DNA from 2 places in the Collimonas fungivorans genome. Region 2 is predicted to be linked to the other one. Evidence: predicted binding sites of a transcription regulator. Region 2 holds the regulator's gene; the other holds the start of a gene.
The links. Region 2 encodes sigma-54, which starts transcription at its own class of promoters, with help from an activator protein. Its sites were predicted from a motif close to TGGCANGNAANCTGCTTT; they were not measured.
Positions count from the first base shown of each region.

Region 1: a site for sigma-54 is predicted at 7,565-7,582, ahead of CFter6_RS21360 (pilin). Genes of this name have one in related genera too.

Region 1 is NZ_CP013232.1:4,880,943-4,891,330, forward strand. It holds gene CFter6_RS21330 (YheT family hydrolase) at 1-669, shown strand, start outside; gene CFter6_RS21335 (DUF2946 family protein) at 672-1,262, shown strand; gene CFter6_RS21340 (M48 family metalloprotease) at 1,355-2,860, opposite strand; gene moaC (cyclic pyranopterin monophosphate synthase MoaC) at 2,988-3,488, shown strand; gene CFter6_RS21350 (O-antigen ligase family protein) at 3,508-5,004, opposite strand; gene CFter6_RS21355 (PglL family O-oligosaccharyltransferase) at 5,036-6,781, opposite strand; gene CFter6_RS21360 (pilin) at 7,032-7,520, opposite strand; gene CFter6_RS21365 (FHA domain-containing protein) at 7,929-8,531, opposite strand; gene CFter6_RS21370 (Stp1/IreP family PP2C-type Ser/Thr phosphatase) at 8,703-9,467, opposite strand; gene sucD (succinate--CoA ligase subunit alpha) at 9,711-10,388, opposite strand, start outside.
Region 2 is NZ_CP013232.1:758,232-768,619, forward strand. It holds gene pilQ (type IV pilus secretin PilQ) at 1-983, shown strand, start outside; gene aroKB (bifunctional shikimate kinase/3-dehydroquinate synthase AroKB) at 1,048-2,787, shown strand; gene CFter6_RS03210 (deoxyguanosinetriphosphate triphosphohydrolase) at 2,784-3,935, shown strand; gene CFter6_RS03215 (DUF4197 domain-containing protein) at 4,035-4,724, shown strand; gene hpf (ribosome hibernation-promoting factor, HPF/YfiA family) at 4,846-5,196, opposite strand; gene CFter6_RS03225 (RNA polymerase factor sigma-54) at 5,352-6,833, opposite strand; gene lptB (LPS export ABC transporter ATP-binding protein) at 6,951-7,724, opposite strand; gene lptA (lipopolysaccharide transport periplasmic protein LptA) at 7,721-8,263, opposite strand; gene lptC (LPS export ABC transporter periplasmic protein LptC) at 8,315-8,908, opposite strand; gene CFter6_RS03245 (KdsC family phosphatase) at 8,905-9,492, opposite strand; gene CFter6_RS03250 (KpsF/GutQ family sugar-phosphate isomerase) at 9,492-10,388, opposite strand, start outside.

The DNA.
Region 1 (10,388 bases), 1.5 Mb from region 2:
TCCGGCGAAATCAACCAGGCGCCGCGCTTTTACCATTCCGGCGATGCTGAAGAAGTCGACTGGATATTGCGCCGCCTGGTTGCCAGCCGCGGCACCAGACAATTCGGCAAACTTTATGCGACCGGCGTTTCGCTGGGCGGCAATGCGCTGCTGCGCTGGCTCGGCGAATCCCAGCACCAGGCTGAAATCGTCGACGCCGCCTGCGCGATTTCCGCGCCGCTCGACCTGGCCGGCGGCGGAGCGGCCCTGTCGCGCGGCTTCAACATGGTCTACACGCGCTCCTTCCTGCGCACCATGAAAAGCAAGTCGCTCGACAAACTGCAGCAATTCCCGCGCCTGTTCGACCGCGAAAAAATGCTGCGCGCACGCAACCTGTACGAGTTCGACAATATCGTCACCGCGCCCCTGCACGGTTTCCGCGACACCGACGACTACTGGCATCGCGCCAGCGCCAAGCTGGTGATCAACGACATCACGCTGCCGACGCTGGTGCTCAACGCCCGCAACGACCCCTTCCTGCCGCCGCAGCACCTGCCGCCCAAGGCCGCCGCCAGCGTCACCCTCGACTATCCGGAACAAGGCGGCCATGTAGGTTTCGCCACCGGCGGCCCGCCCGGCCGGCTCGACTGGCTGCCGCAGCGCATGCTGCGTTTTTTGCAGGATAACTAAGGATGGACCAGATCGTCGCTCAAGCCATGCAAAAGTGGCCCAACGTTCCCCATTGCTACGGCTGGCTGACCCTGGACGCACGCGGCGCCTGGCGCATGCGCGACGAACAGGCGCAGCGCCACAACCTGCCCGGCGACAAGATCATGCATGCGGCGCTGGTCGGCTTCATCAACCGCAACTACAGTGCGGACGAAAACGGCTGCTGGTATTTCCAGAACGGCCCGCAGCGCGTGTATGTCGACCTAGAACTGACCCCCTACATCGCCCACACCGACCCTACGCAGGGTTTTGTCTTGCAAAACGGCGCAGCGATGGCGGCTATCGAATCCGTCATGCTGACCGAACAAGGCCGGCTGCTGCTGATCGCCCCAGGCCAGGTCGCCGCCGTCGACGACCGCGACCTGGTGCAATGCTTGGCCGACTTGCGCATGGACGGAAACCCCGTCAGCGACGAAACCCTGCTCGACTGGATAGCAGCGCCGCATCAAACCCTGACCTGGCAAAAATCAGGAACAACATTACCCGTCATGCACATCGCCACGGAAAACATCGCAACGCATTTCGGTTTTACTCAAAAACCCCGCCAGACGTAGTTAAATGGGCTCAGAGTTTTTTTTCGGCAGTTTTATCGCCGAAAATTACTCTGACCCCATTTAACGGACCACGGAGAAGAAAACTCTCGGCACTAACGCTCTTTAGACGCCGCCAACTCCTCTTTCCACCGCTCCTGCAACTCCCGCTCCCGCGCATCAATCATGGACTGGTCATAAAACCCCCCATCCCCCGAATTGCGCGCAATCCGCAACTGATCCAGCGCCGCCGGCACACTCCCGGTCAACACATAAGATTCCGCCAAAGCCATATGCTGCAAAGCCCGCTTGCCCTGCGCCGAATAGGCCTGGGCCAGCAAATCCTGCACATCCGCATCCTGGCGATACAGCCGGGCCTGCTCGCGCAAATATTTGATGGCGTCGTCAAGTCGCTTTGAAGCAATCAGCGCCCGCGCATATTGATGCGCCAGCCCGCGCGACAGGGGATACTGGAGCTGTCCCTGCTGCACCAGCGTCAAGGCTTCCGCCTCGCGCTTGCTGGCCAGCATGATCTCAACGCCCAGGTCCGTCAGCACCAGGCTCGGCTTCGCCGGCAAAGCCGCAGCTACCGCCTGTTGCAGCAATTCCTCCGCCTTGTCGTATGCCCCCTGCTTGAACGCCAGGAAAGCCATGCCATATTTAGCGGCGACAATCTGTTGCTTGGTATTCAGCTGCAGCTGCGCATCGAATACGATCTGGGCGTCGCGCCGGCCCTGCTCGGTATCGTCCTGCAGCACCCGCACGCGAGCGCGTATCAGCTGGAAATCCAGGCTGTCGGCCCGCTGCCGGTAACGCTGCTCGCGGATCCGGGCCTCGATGTCGGCAATCCGCTCGGTAGTCAGCGGGTGCGTCAGCAGATACGGCGGAACCACATCCGAATAATTGCGTGAAGCCGTTTGCATGCGCCCGAAAAAAGCTACCATGCCACTGGTGTCGAAACCGCCGGAATCCAGGATCGACAGCCCGATCCGGTCCGCCTCGCGCTCGGCGTCGCGGCTGAAATTCAGCTGCCTCTGCATCGCCAGCCCGGTGCCGCCCATCATCACCGCCGCGCCGGCATCGCCGCTACCACGCATCGCCAGCGCCCCCAGCAGCATGGACGCCAGGGCAATCATCGAATCCTGCTTCTGGCTGCCCACCATGCGTGCGATATGGCGCTGCGCCACGTGGCCGATTTCATGCGCCAGCACCGAAGCCAGCTCCGATTCGCTCTGCGCCGCCAGCAACAGGCCGGAATGCACGCCGATAAAACCGCCCGGCAAGGCAAACGCATTCAAGACCGGATCGCGCACCGCAAAGAAGAAAAAATCAAACCCAGCTTCGCCGCGCACCTCGGGCCGGGCGTTAACCAGGGTCCAGCCGAAATTGTTCAGGTATTCCAGCAGCGGCGCATCATTCAGGTAATCGGGATCGCGGCGGATATCGTGCATCACCTCCTCGCCCAGCTTGCGCTCCATCAGCGGCGACAGCGATTCGCGGGAAGTGTCACCCAGAGTTGGCAGGTTTTGCACTGCAAATGCAGGCTGCGCCGGCAGCGCGCAGCAGGCGCTGATGAGCGCTGCAAGCAACATTCGCCCGGGCATTTGCAAGGATAGCTTCATCGAGTACTGGGTGGTGTCAAAATCACGATGCTATGATACTAACAGAGGGCAATTGTTCCACCGTCAGTATGTACCGACAGCCTGCAAAATTCGACCAGCGACTGCATCATCTACAGAAAATACCGCCATGACCAATAAAACTCCCGCAGCCGACAAGCTGACCCACTTCGACCAGACCGGCCAAGCCCACATGGTCGATGTCGGCAGCAAAAAAGACACCCACCGCGTTGCTGTCGCCAGCGGCTGCATCCGCATGAAGGCCGAGACATTGGCGCTGATCCAGTCCGGAACAGCAAAAAAGGGCGATGTGCTGGGTATTGCCCGCATCGCCGCCATCATGGCGACCAAACGCACCAGCGACCTGATCCCGCTGTGCCATCCGCTGGCGCTGACGCGGGTTACGGTTGACTTCAGTATTGATAATGCAGCAAGCAGCATTACTTGCAATGCGCAGGCTGAGACTGTGGGCAAGACCGGGGTGGAGATGGAAGCGTTGACGGCGGTGCAGATTGGGTTGCTGACTATTTATGACATGTGCAAGGCGGTAGATAGGGGAATGGTGATTACCGATGTGCGGGTGATGGAGAAGCATGGCGGCAAGTCGGGAGACTGGATAGCCGAATCATGATTCCCGCCTCCTCTCATTGTCAGAAATAGCCGCCCAGCCAAATCCGCGGACGCAATATCGCATCAGGATAGATCTCTTTCTGCAGACTTTGCTCTTCGTACAAAGGCAGGTTACGAATTTCCGGCCACAAGCCGTTACCAAGGATACAGATCAATATCAGTACACCAACTGCACCCCATATGCGCGTGGCGATAGATAAGCGCATTGTCTGCTTGGCTTGCGCCGACGGCATTACTGAACAGCTCCAACCCCACGTACAACCAATATACAAGGCAATCCATAGCTGGCTGCTCGGCATCACGAACAGACCTGAAACCAATCCGTCAACCAGAACTGCAACCCCAGTGGTTAGCCATGCGGCAAGTATCAACTGATTCTTGCCATCCTTCAAAGCTGTATACCGACGTGCCGCGAGTAGTTTTTTAAAAGCTAAAGCGAGAGCCGCAATCAGGCAAAGAAGGGCCGGAATACCCCACTCGCAAGCAATCTGAAGCACCCAATTGTGAGGGTGTGCGCCATTTTGCACAATACGTCCAAAATGAGCGAAGTGCAGAGGCCCCGCCCCCAACCAAGGATGGGCCATTATTATTTCCCATGCCCGTATCCACAGCAGCCAGCGACTAGAGCCAGGATTGTCCAAGGTTCGGCCAACTACGGAAAGTAAAAACCCAAATGGATGCAGGCCCAGAGACATTGGAATCAATACATAAAATAAAAGATACGCGCCGAAACCGAATAACCCAGAATACAGCATCACTTTGCACCATGGCAAAGCCTCTCGCCTCAGGAACATCGCTGTTACGCACAAACCTGCCAGCACACCAATAAAGGTCCCACGTCCGGCAGTCAGGAAAAGAAGCGCCCACCACATTGACAGCACGGTCCAGGCAAATACTTTTCTCCTTGTGTCGTTGCTGCGGACGGCAAACAGGCCCAGGAATGGTAAAGTAATGGTTTGAACATGATTGAGGAAGCGATAGTTATCGAAACCGAGAATGAGTATTTCGTTTGCTGGCTGACCACCTGCATTAATCACGGCGACATAGATGATGATCTCCATAAAAATGTAGAGCCCGCATCCGAGACCACACACGAACAACATCTTGTCCAGCAACACACTGCCCTTCGTGCGCATCTCGGATGCAATCAGCAAAGACATGATTACCAGCGATAGAAAATTTGCCCATTCGAACAAGGCGCGTCGCGGCGAATAAGCAACGATACTGGATATAAAACCAAGCACAAAAAACAACACCAGGAAGAACATCACAGGTTTGTCGTATAAGCGCGGGATTATTTCCCGACGACTCAAAAACAAGATGCGCATGCCGAGCAGAGCAGACAACATCACGCAGAAAATCTGGAGAATGCGCTGGTTGTCATGATGTCCAGCGCCATCTATCAAGGCAAATGGCCACAGCGGACCTATAGCGGCAACGATGGCGGTCAATATCGCAAAAGACAGGCCAGCTGAAGCTGTCACTGGCGAAATCCGTGTAGCCTGAATTCCTGTCACATCGAATCCTTTGAACAGTCCGCAGATCCTCTTATTTTTGTGAAGCGGCCTCAGTGGCCCATTTTGAAAATTCAGTCAAATTTTCATTATCCGCGTGGGCGGCAGCATGCTTGACCATACCCAGCATTTCAAGTACTCGATTCGGAAATATTTTTTTCATTCTTAGGAACGTTATCCTAGCCTCAGCCTGGTCTCCCGCCATTGCCAAATAAATGCTTTGACGGGCAATCACAATGTTATTAATCGACGCATTCAATAAGCGTTGATTCAGTGCTCTATTTTCCGACAGATTTTCAGTGTTCAGAGCGCGCCCGCTGCTATCGATATAATCCACATAAGGCTCAAGAAATAATTTACTCGGCATTTGTGCAATTTCTTTTAACTCCGCTAAATGCAAGGTACGCGAGTAGGCAATATTCGCTCTTCGCCCATACATATCAGTCACGTAGAGGATTTCAAAAAAAGAATAGAACAAAACTCCGACCGCCATAAAGCTTGCCCCCCTAGCGATCACGCCAGTCAATCTCGAAGGCAATTTGAAACACACGACACCCGTCTCGAACATCCCCGCCAATACACCAAGCGGCAAAAGAAAATAGGCGTACCAGAGCGGATATTCGGCCATGCTATGCATACCGAGGACAATCGCCACGCCGAGCACGAATTGTTTTTCAGGCGAAGCAACGAACTTAAGAAACCGTAACGACCACAACACTACTATGGACAGAACCACGACCGTGCAAAAAACGCCAGTTTCGGCAAGGAGCTGCAAGATTAGGTTATGGACATGGTTGGCAGGCAGGGTCGGTAGTACATCCGCCTTGAGGAATTCATAGGAAACCAACCGCCCCCAACCGATCCCCATCCATGGATGCTCCAGGAATAGAGACCAGCCAATCTGGAGTAGTTTTAAACGCTCATCCCAGCCGCTGTTCAGGCGTTGCGATGCCGAGGTGAATTCGCTCCCCATATAATGAAGCGCAGCGTGCATCAAATAGCTCAACGCCAGATAGGCAAATGGCACGGCGCAAAACCAAACTGAACGGTGCGAAGAGTCAGCGGAGGCGTTGCGTTTCATGGGAAAACGCCAGAACAATATACTTAAACACACAACATATATAAAGCCGCTGCGCTGACCAGTCAGGACGATCCCGGCGAACAATAAAAATATAAGAGGTAAATATAGTCTTAGTGGAAACCTGCCACCAGAGAACAGATAATGAGCCGCAGCCCAGCCGATTGCCAAATAGGTAGCCACATGGTTGGTCTGCCCAATATTGCCATATGGGTTATAACCTGCAAGCCTCGGTATCATGAACGGCATGCGAGAAAAATCTTGCCACAGCAGCTGTATAAATTGCACAATCACAGTGTACACAGCACCAAAAACAAAAAAAGCCGCCAGCCATACAATGCAACGTTCGACCAGATCGTGTTGTCGGAGCCAGTAGCCCAACTGGAACGCACCATACAAACTAATGACATAACATATTGGCAACAAAACTTGTTGCAGATACTCTGGCGGACGAATGACGAACTGAAACATCAGGAAAACAAGCAAGAAAACGCTGCTCAATGCAATTTTTGGGATCACTAATGGCGTTATTTTCCGGCCGTGAAAACTCGCAATAAGCAGAGCTGTCCACAATATCAAAAATGCCTGCCATTCCGCAAAGAGCGACGAAATCGGCGCCTCATGAAATGGCTGAATAAAGGGCAATAGGCACAGCAGTCCGAGCAAGGCCAATATCCAAGTTGCAGTGTTAATCTGTTTCAATTTATCAGCTCCGTGACCTGCCTACTTCCGTACTCATTGGAAGTAAATTGAGTACCACATCTAGGTTCTGATTGCAGCGGCAGCCACGATCATTCGTTCATATTGCTGCTACAGAGTAGTAACAGAAGATATTTTTGCGTTCGAAACGATGGATAAAATATTGTTTTCCATTAAAAAAGCCCCTCCGAAAGAGGGGCCTCCCATGAATAACACCGCAATTTGCGGCACTTCATATTTAGTTCGCCAGTAATTAGGAACCGTTGAGTTTGGTCGTAATGTATGACAAAGCAGCCTTGTTCGAAATGTTGCCGTCAGCAGCGGCGGCCCATTTCAAGACAGTGTCGCCAGCGCCAGGCTGCGAAGAAAATGTAATCACTGCACCTGCTGGCACACCGGTGCCCAAACCACCTGCAGCAATAGTTGCTTCGATTGTAGCTTTAGCAGCGTTAAGACCATTTGTCACGGCATAACTAGCTTCCTTGGTAGGCTGAATGTTAATTCCCGCGCTGACCAACGTGTCTTTATCAGGGAAACTACCATTTGATTGGAAATACTCGGCCGCGGCTAACTCGATAGGAGCAACACCTGCCGCCACATTCGACAATTTAGCACGCAGTGTATAGTCTTGGTATTGAGGAATCGCTACAGCAGCCAGAATACCAATAATCGCCACGACGATCATCAATTCGATCAGGGTAAAACCGTGCTGGGCACGTTTAATCATTTTCATCGATTTCATTTGTTTCTCCGGTTAAAAAAAGGGGGCTTCACTACGCAGCACATACAGCAATGTCTGTGCCAGTAGAAAATCTCCGGGTTTAAAAGGTTTGCGCCGTGAAAAGTGAGGAAATTTGGCAGATTTTCGATACGAAGCTGACAAAGTTTGTCACAAGGAAACTATGCCGATCCACCGCCAAGGACTTAATCCGGCACACGGCATGTATGCAGTCGCTGCAACATAAAATGCGGCATGGCATCCCCCAAAAGTCTGATTGATTCCGGAGGAAAATAAAACTGGCATTGAGCTTAAATTTTGCCGTGGGGCCATTCCATTAAGGCAACCTGTCATGGCGCGGACAAACGATATATCTGGCGGCTAGCACCACAGAAACCGATGGAAAGGTTGAATATCGGCTTTGTCAATTATTTAAGCGGCTTTCCAGGAAAATCTCATCAAAGTCCCGGCGATATCGATCACATCCTCATCCTTAAGCGCTCTCGCGCCAGCACTTAAAGGGGTGTCATTGACTCTGGTATAAGTCGAGCCTTCAACATGCGTCAGTTCATAGCCATGTGGCCGGCGCGTAACGATAGCCACCTGGATGCCCGGACGGCCGATCGTGGTCAGGACTTTCGTCAGCAACATCTCCTTGCCGGCACTGGGCCCATCCAGCACGGTAATAGTGGCATCCGGCCGCGGCACCGGAAACATCTTGGGCCGGTTGTCCTTGATTTCCTCATCCGTATCAACTTGGTACAACAGCTTGTACCTGGCCATCTGGATCACATCGTTATGCTGCAAAAAATGCTTGGTGACCGGATGGCCGTTGACCTGGGTGCCGTTGGTGCTGTTGAGGTCTTCCAGGAACGAATCGTTGTAGATAGTGATGATGACCGCGTGTTCGCCGCTGATGGCAAGGTTATCAATGACCATGTCATTGTGGGCGCGGCGGCCGATGGTGGTGCGCTCTTTGGTGAGCGTCATCTCTTGTATCACGGTGCCGCCTTTGGTCAGGATGATCTTCGCCATTCCTATCTCTTTCGGGAAACGCTATCTGTAAGTTAATTTAAAAGCAAGCTGCAGATCCGGCCACGTCCGCAGCTACTGGTATATTCGGTTTCGCATACTTCCACAAACCCCAGTTTAATGTTGTTTCGGGGCAATGATACTCAAAATCCGGGATTTATATCGGGCGCCAGCCTATTCATTGTCCGGCACGCGGACCAGGATCACCGACACATTATCCTGTCCGCCTGACTGGTTGGCAGCATTGATAAGCATGGTGCATGCCATCTTCAGGTCGCCCTGGGCGTCGCTGACAATGTTGAAGATATCCTCGTCGCCGATCCGGTCCGACAACCCATCCGAACACAGTAAATAAAGATCGCCGGCCGACACCTGGTGCTGATGCACTTCCACCACCAGCTGGTAATCGATGCCGACGGCGCGCGTGACGATATTGCGGTTGTTGGCGAATTGCGCGTCTTCGGCGCGGATCAGGCCGGCGTCGATCTGTTCCTGCAGCAGGGAGTGGTCGCGCGTCAGCTGTTCCAGCAAACCGTCGCGGATGCGATAGGCGCGCGAATCGCCGACATGGGCGATGCTGACGCTGCCCTGCGGCGCGAACCAGGCTACCACCAGGGTGGTGCCCATGCCGCGGTATTCCGGCTCGCGGCGGGCGGCGTTGATGATGGTGCTGTTGGCCTGGCGCACGGCCTGCATCAGCCACAGGCGCGTCGGCAGCTCGGCTTCCGGCTTCTGCAGGCGGCGGTACTCCTGCAGCTGGCTTTCGATTTCTTCCTGGATGGCGACGGTGGCGATGCTGCTGGCAACTTCACCGGCGTTGTAGCCGCCCATGCCGTCGGCCAGGATCGCCAGTTGCAGGACATCGTCGACCACGACGGTGTCTTCGTTTTGTACTCGCACCATACCAATATCCGTTTTGGCGGCAAACTCAAGCGGCATATGTCGAGACACGATAAAAAGTTATGGCAGATCAGACGATTGCCTAGTTACAAGTATTTTCCTTGGTTCTGCTAGGGACGGCAAGACAATTTGCAAAGTCGGCGGCGGCCCCGCTCCTGGATGCGACATCTGCCTTCAGGCCCGATTGTGCACGGCAATAAAAAAGGGAGCCGAAGCTCCCTTTTCATGGTTCGGCAGGTAATCGTCTACACGATAAGCGCCTGCCCTGCTAGCCAGCGACGATTACAGCATCGCCTTCAGCAAACGCGCCATTTCCGACGGGTTCTTGGTCACGGTGATGCCACACGCTTCCATGATGTCCAGCTTGGCTTGCGCAGTATCGGCGCCGCCCGAGATCAGCGCGCCGGCATGGCCCATGCGCTTGCCCGGAGGAGCGGTGACGCCGGCGATGAAGCTGACCACCGGCTTCTTCATGTTGTCCTTGATCCAGTAAGCCGCATTGGCTTCGTCCGGACCGCCGATTTCACCGATCATGATGACAGCATCGGTTTCAGGATCGTCGTTGAACATCTTCATGATGTCGATGTGCTTCAAGCCGTTGATCGGATCGCCGCCGATGCCGACTGCAGAAGACTGGCCCAGGCCCAGTGCGGTCAGCTGACCGACTGCTTCATAAGTCAGGGTGCCGGAGCGCGAAACCACGCCGATGCGGCCCTTCTTGTGGATATGGCCCGGCATGATGCCGATCTTGATTTCGTCCGGCGTGATCAGGCCTGGGCAGTTAGGTCCGAGTAGCAAAGTCTTGCTGCCGGCTTTTGCCATGCGGTCTTTCAAGGCCAGCATGTCGCGTACCGGGATGCCTTCGGTGATGCAGATGGCCAGGTCGAGTTCGGCTTCGACGGCTTCCCAGATCGCTGCTGCCGCGCCTGCTGGCGGCACATAGATCACCGAAACGTTGGC
Region 2 (10,388 bases):
TGCGCACCGAGTCCTTCCAGCTGAACTATCAGAAAGCTGAAGCGTTCAAGAAAGTTTTCGGGATTGACGACTCGGGTGGCGGCGGCAGCGGCAAGAAGAACACAATCTTGTCAAATCGCGGCAGCGCCGTGATCGATCCGCGCACCAACCAGTTGTTCGTTACCGACACGCCGACCATCTTGCAAAATATCCGCAACCTGGTGCAGAAAATCGATATCGCTTCCAGGCAAGTCCTGATCGAAGCGCGCATGGTCGAAGCGAATGACGGCTTCAGCCGTAATCTTGGCGCCAAGCTCGGGTTTGGCTTCAATAGCAACAATGTCAGCGCCGGCGGCACGCAGCTCACTCCGACTACCGCGACAAACGGAGCAATTCCAGGCACCGGCGGAAATTCGGTGAATCTGCCGGCTAATCCTAGTACTGGTACGGCAGGTTCGGTGGCTTTGACCCTGTTCAATTCCGCTGCGTCGAAATTCATCAGCCTCGAGTTGTCGGCGTTGGAAGCGGACGGCCAAGGCAAGATCATCTCCAGCCCGCGCGTGGTTACAGCCGACCAGCAAAAAGCCCTGATTGAACAAGGTACTGAAATTCCATACCAGAATGCAACCAGCAGCGGCGCTACATCGGTAGAGTTCAAGAAAGCCAATCTGAAGCTGGAAGTGACTCCGCAAATTACCCCGGACGGCAATGTCATTTTGACAGTGGATGTGACCAATGACAGCGTGGGCGCGACGGTTCCAGGCGGTGTTGCAATCAATACCAAGCATGTTCAGACCCAGGTCCAGGTTGAAAACGGCGGGACGGTGGTGATCGGCGGTATTTATACTCAGACAATTTCAAATGATGTTAGTAAAGTACCATTGCTTGGAGATATTCCGGTTCTGGGTTATCTTTTCAAACAAACGGCAGTTGTTAACAAACGAACTGAATTATTGATTTTCCTGACACCGAAGATCGTCATCGACCGGCTCGCTGGGCACTAATTGCACAGAAGACACCGGTTTTGACACCGGTGTCTGCATTTTGAGCAAAAGGTTGAGTGGTGAAATGGTGCGGTACACAGGCAATATCTTTCTGGTAGGCCTGATGGGCGCGGGCAAGACTACGGTTGGCCGCGCTCTGGCAAAAAAACTCAACAAGCTATTCATTGATTCGGATCACGAAATCGAGGCGCGTACCGGCGTCTCGATTCCGTTGATTTTTGAAATAGAAGGCGAAGAGAGCTTTCGTCAGCGCGAGACGGAAGTAATACGCGACCTCAGCGGCAGGCGCGGCATCGTGCTGGCCACCGGCGGCGGCGCCGTCATGCGGCCGGAAAACCGCGAATATCTGAAAAGCCGCGGCACCGTCATTTACCTGCGTGCCAGCATCCACAATATCCTGCAGCGCACCAGCCGCGACAAGAACCGGCCGTTATTGCAAACTGCCGATCCGCGCCGGCGCCTGGAAGAACTGTCGCGGCAGCGTGAGCCGTATTATCGCGACGTGGCCGACATTGTCATCGACACCGGCCGACCTAACGTACAATTCCTGGTACACAGCATTTTGAGCCAGCTGGACCTGCTGCCCGACGAACCCGGGCAGGGATCGGGTACAGTTAACAACCAGGCCGGCGCTATCGTTCCTAATTCACCGAATTCGTCCATGGATCAACAGTTAACCCAGCAGTCCACTCCGCCGGCCCCGGCGCCGACCATCACGCTCCAGGTAGAACTGGGCGAGCGTAGCTACCCGATCGAGATCGGGCCGTCGCTGCTGAACGACCGCGAGCGGATCGCACGCCTGATCACTGGCAAGCAGGTCGCCGTGGTAACCAACACCACCGTCGCGCCGCTTTATCTGCAGGGGTTTAGCCAGGCATTGAAAGACGCCGGCAAGAGTGTGCTGGAAATCGTGTTGCCGGACGGCGAAGAAGAAAAGAACTGGGCCAGCCTGATGCAGATTTTCGACCGCCTGCTGGGCGCAAAGTGCGACCGCAAGACGACGCTGATCGCCCTCGGCGGCGGCGTGATCGGCGACCTCACCGGTTTCGCGGCTTCGGCCTACATGCGCGGTGTGCCGTTCGTGCAGATTCCGACTACCTTGCTGGCGCAGGTCGATTCCTCGGTGGGCGGCAAAACCGGCATCAACCACCCGCTCGGCAAAAACATGATCGGCGCCTTCTACCAGCCGCAAGCCGTGATCGCCGACACCATGACCTTGCACAGCTTGCCGGAGCGCGAGCTGTCGGCCGGGCTGGCGGAAGTGATCAAATACGGCGCCGTGATCGACGCCGAATTCTTCACATGGATAGAGGCCAATATCGGCAAGCTGATGGCGCGCGACAATGCCGCCCTGGCTTACGCCATCCGCCGCTCCTGCGAACTGAAAGCCGACGTGGTCCGGCAAGACGAGCGCGAAGGCGGCTTGCGCGCGATCCTGAATTTCGGCCATACCTTCGGCCACGCGATCGAATCCGGCCTGGGCTACGGCAAATGGCTGCACGGTGAAGCAGTCGGCTGCGGCATGGTGATGGCAGCGGACCTGTCGCACCGGCTGGGACATATCAGCGCGGTCGACAAGGAACGCGTCAGCGCGCTGGTGCGCGCCGCCGGCTTGCCGACCGAGGCGCCCAACCTTGGCGCCCAGCGCTGGCTGGAGCTGATGCAGATCGACAAGAAAAATGAAGATGGCCAGATCAAGTTCATCCTGATGAAACCATTGGGCGGCCACCTGATCACCGGCGCGCCGCAAGACGCACTGCTGGCGACGCTGCAGCAACTGGCCTCGGGAGACTTGCCACAATGAATCCGGAAGCGTCCCTTGCTCTCTATGCCGCACATTCTGCGCTGTCGCGAGGACGCCTGTTCGAGGAAACGCCACCCAGCGCCCGCAGCGAGTTCCAGCGCGACCGCGACCGCATCATTCATTGCACTGCATTCCGCCGCCTGGAATACAAGACCCAGGTATTCGTCAACCATGAGGGCGACCTGTTCCGCACGCGCCTGACGCACAGCATCGAAGTGGCGCAGATAGCCCGCTCGATTGCGCGCAACCTGCAGTTGAACGAAGACTTGGTGGAAGCGATTTCACTGGCCCACGACCTCGGACATACGCCATTCGGCCATGCCGGCCAGGATGCCTTGAATGACTGCATGGAGGGCCATGGCGGCTTCGAACACAATCTGCAGAGCCTGCGTGTGGTCGACCAGCTGGAACAGCGCTACGGTGCGTTTGACGGCCTGAACCTGATGTTCGAGACCCGCGAGGGCATCCTGAAGCACTGTTCGCTGGCCAATGCCAAGAAACTGGGCGATATCGGCGAGCGCTTCATACAGCGCAAGCAGCCGAGCCTGGAGGCGCAAGTCGCCAACCTGGCCGACGAGATCGCCTATAACAACCACGATGTCGACGACGGCCTGCGTTCAGGCTTGCTGACACTGGAGCAGATGAACCAGATTGATTTCTACGCAAGACATAGCCGCGAGGTCGAACGGCTGTTTCCGGGCCTGGGCGGGCGCCGTGCGATCAACGAGACGGTGCGGCGCATGATCAATGCCCTGATCACCGACCTGATCCAGACCTCGCAGCAACGAATCCTGGATGCCCGCCTGCAGAGCGTCGACGACGTGCGCAATGCGCCGCCCCTGATTGCATTTTCCGACGGCATGGCGCAACAGGCTGCCTTGCTGAAACGCTTCCTGCGCGAAAACCTGTATCGCCATTACCTGGTCAACCGCATGACGGCCAAGGCGCGCCGCATCGTCGCCGAACTGTATGCCTGTTTCAGCGCCGAACCGAACCTGCTGCCGCCCGACTACCAGCTCGACCAAGCTGGCGCCGCCGGTGCAAATTCGCAGGCGCGCGCGATTGCCGATTACATCGCCGGCATGACCGACCGTTATGCGATACGCGAGCACAGGCGCCTGTTCCTGGTGGACGAAGGCCATCTTTAATTGATATTCGGGCAGCAGGGCCATTTTCAGCTTCTTGATCTAATCGCAACAAATTGGGTTAGACTTTGTCGTTATCCATATAACCTCATGAGGATCACCATGCGACGCATATACCAAACGGCAGTGACTTTGACCCTGGCGGCGGCGGCTTCCGCTGCGCTGGCTTTATCGCTAAGCGACCTGAGCAACCAGGACGCCAGCAGCGGCCTGAAAGCCGCATTGCAAAAGGGCGCGGATGTTGCAGTGTCGAAGCTGGGCGTCGAGAACGGTTTCCTGAACAACGACAAGGTCAAGATCGGCTTGCCCAGCGTGCTCGATAAAGCCATGCCGCTGTTGCGGATGACCGGCCAGGGACAGAAGCTGGACGACCTGGTGGTGTCGATGAACCATGCCGCGGAACAGGCGGTGCCGCTGGCCAAGCCCTTGCTGTTGAATGCGGTCAAATCGATGTCGGTCACCGACGCAAAAAATATCCTGACCGGCGGCGATACCTCGGTGACCGATTTCTTCAAGCAAAAGACTTCGGCGCAGCTGGGCCAGAAATTCCTGCCTATCGTCAAAGGCGTGACCGATCGCAACGGCCTGTCGGCGCAATACAATTCGGTCATGGGACAAGTCGGCAAGACCGGCATGGTGCCGGCCCAGCAGAGTACCGTCGAAGGTTATGTCACGCAGCGCGCGCTGGACGGCCTGTACACCATCATCGGCGATGAAGAGAAAGCCATACGCCAGGACCCGGTCGGCGCCGGCAGCGCGATTATCGGCAAGGTGTTCGGCGCATTGAAGTAAAAGCGCCTGGCAGCGATAAACAATAATATGGTTTGAAACTAAGTTTGACAATAACAAAGGGCGCATTGACTGCGCCCTTGTTCATTTATTGGCGCGAGCCACACAGCTCGCGCAGGCCGGATCAGGTCGCGGCGGGGAGTTCTTCCGGCAGGTGCTTGATGGCATCGTGCTGGTGGTCTTGCATCTTGTCCTTGTACTTGATCACCTGGCGATCGAGCTTGTCGATCAGGGCGTCGATGGCGGCATAAAGATCATGGGCAATGCTTTCGGCATGCAGATCTTTTCCTTTTACGCGCAGATTGATTTCCGCTTTTTGGCGTTTTTCTTTTTCAGTAATCTTGTCGACCGTCAGGATCACGCTGATATCGATGACCTGGTCGAAATGGCGTTTGATACGCTCTAGTTTGCTTTGTACGTATTCGCGAATGGCAGGGGTTAACTCGAGGTGATGCCCACTGATGGTGAAGTTCATACAGCGCTCCTATCAAGAATATTGCTGGCGGTCCGGAGCAGGATACGCAGGATCTTTAAGCGGACGGTTCACTACAAACTGTCCTGGCAAGAACCAATGAAACCCGCTTGGTCAGCACACAGCAAGGGTAAGCTTTACAATCAAACCAGAAAAAACTACAAGGCTTTGCGTAAATTAACTGACGGAATTTTCAGTGCTTCGCGATATTTTGCGACGGTGCGGCGGGCAACCACCATACCTTGTTCCGCAAGCATGTCGGCAATCTTGCTGTCAGAGAAAGGATTTTTTGTATCTTCCGCTCCTATCAATTGCTTAATGAGTGCCCTGATTGCCGTTGAGGAAGCCTCTCCACCTGCCTCAGTAGCAACATGGCTGCCGAAGAAATACTTCAGTTCAAACATCCCGTGGGGAGTGAGCATGTATTTCTGAGTGGTTACACGAGAAATAGTACTCTCGTGTAGTCCCAGTGTATCAGCTATTTCACGCAACACAAGCGGCCGCATGGCGACCGCCCCGTGCGAAAAGAAATTCCTCTGGCGCTCGACGATTGCCTGCGCCACGCGCAGGATGGTGTCGAAACGCTGCCGCATATTCTTGATCAGCCACTTGGCTTCCTGCAACTGCGAAGTGAGGGCGCCGTCGCCCTTGCTTTGCTTGAGAATGTTGGCATACAGGACATTTACCCTGAGCCTTGGCATGACGTCATTGTTCAGCATCACCTGCCAGCCCTGCTTGCTGCGCCTGACGATCACGTCCGGCACCACATAGTCGGAGGTGTTGGCGGCGAACGCTGCGCCCGGATGCGGATTGCACTGCTTGATGACGGCCTGCGCCTCGCGCAGGTCCTCGTCGTCGCAGTCGAGCGCTTTCTTGATTTTGTTGAAATCGCGTTGCGCAAAAAGCATCAGGTGGTCTTGTACGATCGCCAACGCCAGGCGGCGCGTGACAAATGGCACTTTGATAAAACGCCTGATCTGCAAGCCCAGGCATTCCGCGGCATTGCGGGCGCCGACGCCGGCCGGGTCGAAACTCTGCACCATCTTCAGCGCCGTCGACAGTTCTTCGATGGCGATCTCCAGTTCCGGCGGCAGGCGCTCGAGGATCTCCTCCAGCGATTCTTCCAGGTAGCCGTTGTCGTCCAGCGCATCGATGGTCAGTTCGACCAGGGCGCGGTCGCGTATGTCGTTCAGCGTCTCGCGCATCTGCTGCAACAGGTGTTCGCGCAGGGTGCATTCGTGGGCTTCCAGCTGCGGCCGCGCATCTTCGTCATCCGGCGTCTTCGAACTGCGCGCGACGTCGTCGAAACTCCATTCGCTGTCACCGCTTTCCGCGCCGCTTTCGACGGCCGGCGGTGTGTCCAGGCCGGCTTCGCTTTCGCTCGGCGAGCTGCTCACTTCGCTGTCGCCCACCGGCGCGTCCATGGTTGACGTGGTGCCGCTGATGGCGCCGTCCGCCAGCAGGCGCACGGAGTTATCGAGCGGGTCGTCGACCCGTTCCAGCAGCGGATTGTCCGACAGGATCTGTTCCAGCTCCTGGTGCAGTTCGAGCGTAGACAATTGCAGCAGCCGGATGGACTGCTGCAACTGAGGCGTCAGCGCAAGATGCTGCGAGGTGCGTAGCTGGAGTGATTGTTTCATGGCTTCCGTGCAGACAATTCACTTGAATTTTCACTTGCATTTCTTTGTTCGGGGCAGGCTGCCGCAGCAGCGCGGCGAATTGCCTGTCCCCGACCGTTCAGTTGCGTTCCGCTGAAGCTACATGCGGAAATGCTCGCCCAGGTACACGCGCCGCACCGACTCATCGGCGATGATGTCGTCCGGACTGCCGCTGGCCAGCACGCTGCCTTGGTTGATGATATAGGCGCGGTCGCAGATGCCGAGTGTCTCGCGCACGTTGTGGTCGGTGATCAGCACGCCGATGCCGCGTTCCTTGAGGAAGCGGACGATGCGCTGGATTTCGATCACGGCGATCGGATCGATACCGGCAAACGGTTCGTCCAGCAGCACGAAGCGCGGATTGGTGGCTAGCGCGCGGGCGATTTCGACACGCCGGCGCTCGCCGCCGGACAGTGATAGCGCCTGGTTTTCACGCAGCTTCTCGATTTGCAGTTCATGCAGCAGTTTCTGCAGCTGCTCGTCGATTTCGGCCTTGGTGAGCGGCTTGCCGTTGGGCCGCTGCAGTTCCAGGACGGCGCGGATATTGTCTTCCACCGTCAGCTTGCGGAATACCGACGCCTCTTGCGGCAGGTACGACAGGCCAAGCACCGCGCGCCTGTGGATAGGCAAGCGCGAAATGTCGACGCCGTCGAGGTCGATCTCGCCGCCGTCCGACGGCACCAGGCCGACGATCATGTAGAACGATGTAGTCTTGCCGGCGCCATTGGGGCCAAGCAGTCCGACCACTTCGCCGCATCGGACTTCCAGCGAAACATCGTGCACCACCTGGCGCGCGCCGTAGCTTTTCTGCAGACCTTTGACGATCAGGGTGCTGGGAGCGCCGCTCACTGATGTGCTCACTGCGGCGCTCATTGCGGCGCCTTCGGGCGCGGCTGGATGACGGCGCGTATGCGTCCGGCGCCCGGCTGGCTGTTGCCGTTGACGGTATTGTTGACCGAATAGAATTCGGTGCGGCTGTCGTAGGAAATGAACTCGCCGTTGACTTCGTCGGTCGGCTTGTCGCCCTGCAGGCGGCGCATTTGCGCCTTGGAGAACAGCTTGGTGATTTCAGTCTTGCCGTCGTATTCGATGCGTTCCGCATGGCCGTCGATCCACAGGTCAGGACCGCCGTCGCGTTTTTGCTTGAACGTGGCGAGTTTTCCCGGATCCGCGTACAAGGTGGCGAACTGGTAGCCGGATGGGTCGGTGGTCACCACCACGCGGTCGGCTTTCATCAGCAGCGTGCCGCGTGTCAGGACCACGTTGCCGGTGGCGACATTGACCTGTTTGACGTCGTCATAGGTGAGCTGGTCGGAATCGATCAGCGTCGGTTTTTCGGAGTCTGCTTTTTCTGCATGCGCCAGGTTCACGGCGCTTAGCAACAGCAGGGATATGAAAAATAGTCGTTTCATGAAAAATCCTGGATAAAGGATAGAGCGGTATGCATAAAATAATTTGCAGGATCAGCGAGGTTTCGGCGGGAACACGCCATGCACCTTGCTGAACATTTTCAGCACCCGCGTGGAATTATTGAAATCCATGCCGGTGCCGTGCAATGTCGATTGTCCCAGTATCATTTCCACCGGCTTGTCGGATTGCATGACGTCATCGTCGGGCAATAGCAGCAGGTATTCGGATTTCAGGTGGAAATTGTCGGCCTGCGGCGTCTTAGGCCGGTCCGCATTGACGTTGCCGTACAAATGCACCTTGCTGTTGTTGTCTTCAATCTTGCCACGGTCGGCGCGCAGGTTCATCGGCGGCTTTTCCTTGTCCAGGCTATGGATCAGCGGCTTTTGCACGTCAAACGAATCGTCCCCCGGGTTGTGGGTCAGGAGGTCGCCGGCGATGTTGTAGCGCGGCTGGCCGGTGGGCGACATCTGCACGTAATTGAAATGCTCGACGAAATAATCCGGCGCGGTGCGCGTCACCTTCGGCAGCAGGTCTTCGGTATTCTTGTGCATCACTTGCATCAGCCAGAAACTGCCGAGCGCCAGCAGGATGAACAATATCAGCAGCAGCAGGAAGCGGAAGCGGTAAGTGGAGCGCAGGTTTTTCATGCGATGCCTGACGGTGTGGTGCGCAGGTACGACGCCAGCGTGGCGGCGTAGGTATTTTGCGCTTGCATGATCAGGTCGCAGATTTCACGCGCGGCGCCGTGGCCGCCGCCGGCCTGGGTGACGTAATGCACGCGGCTCCTGACATCGGCATGGCCGTTGGGCACGCTGACGGCGAAACCGACTTGCGACAGGATCGGCAAGTCGATCACGTCGTCGCCAATAAAACCGCAGGCATCCGGAGCCAGCTGCAGCTGCTCCAGCAATTTGACGAAAGCCGCATGCTTGTCGTGCACACCCTGCTGCACATGGGCGATGCCAAGGTCGCTGGCGCGCCGGCTGACAATCGCCGACTGCCGTGCGCTGATGATGGCGGTGGCGACGCCGCTTTGCTGCAGCTGCTTGATGCCATGGCCGTCGAGCGCATTGAAGCGCTTGAGCTGTTCGCCGTCGGCGCCATACAGCAGGCCGCCGTCGGTCAGGATGCCGTCGACGTCAAATATCATCAGGCGCACCCGCGCCGCGCGCGCCGTCAGGTCGGCGCGGTTGGCACTATCACCATCGCCCTGCTTGGCCAGGATCGTCATCAGATCACCTTGGCGCGCGTCAGGTCATGGATATGCAGCGCGCCGACCAGCGTGCCGGCGGCGTCGGTCACCAGCAGCTGGTTGATGCGGAACTGCTCCATCATGTGCACCGCGTCGACCGCCAGCTGGTCCGGGCCTATGCTGTGCGGATTGGCGTGCATGACGTCGGCGATCTTCAGCTTGGTGAAATCCTGCACCTGTTCGATCAGGCGCCGCAGGTCGCCGTCGGTAAATACGCCGATGGCATGGAATTTTTCATCCACCACCGCGGTCATGGCAATACCCTTGCGAGTGATTTCCAGCAGCGCGGTCGACAGCGACACGTCCGCGGTCACCGCCGGAATCGCTTCGCCGCCGCGCATGACGTCGCGCACATGGGTCAGCAGGCGCCGCCCGAGGGCGCCGCCGGGATGGGAGCGGGCGAAATCCTCTTCACGGAAACCGCGCGCGTCCAGCAGCGCCACGGCAAGAGCGTCGCCCATCGCCAGCGTGGCGGTGGTGCTGGCGGTTGGCGCCAGGTTCAGCGGGCAGGCTTCCTGGTCGACCTTGACGTCCAGGTGCACATTGGCCAGTTGCGCCAGCGCCGAGTCCTGGTTGCCGGTCATCGCAATCAGGCTGGCGCCCATGCGCTTGATGATCGGCACGATCGCCATCAGTTCGGCGGTTTCGCCCGAATTCGAAATGGCGATGAAAGCATCGTCCTCGGTCACCATGCCGAGGTCGCCGTGCGCCGCTTCAGCAGGATGGATGAACAGGGCAGGGGTGCCGGTAGAGGCCAGGGTAGCGGCGATCTTGCGCGCGATATGGCCGGACTTTCCTATCCCCGACACCACCACCCGGCCGCGGCAATTGAGCAGCAAGGCAATCGCCTGGGCAAAAGGATCGTCGAGGGCGTC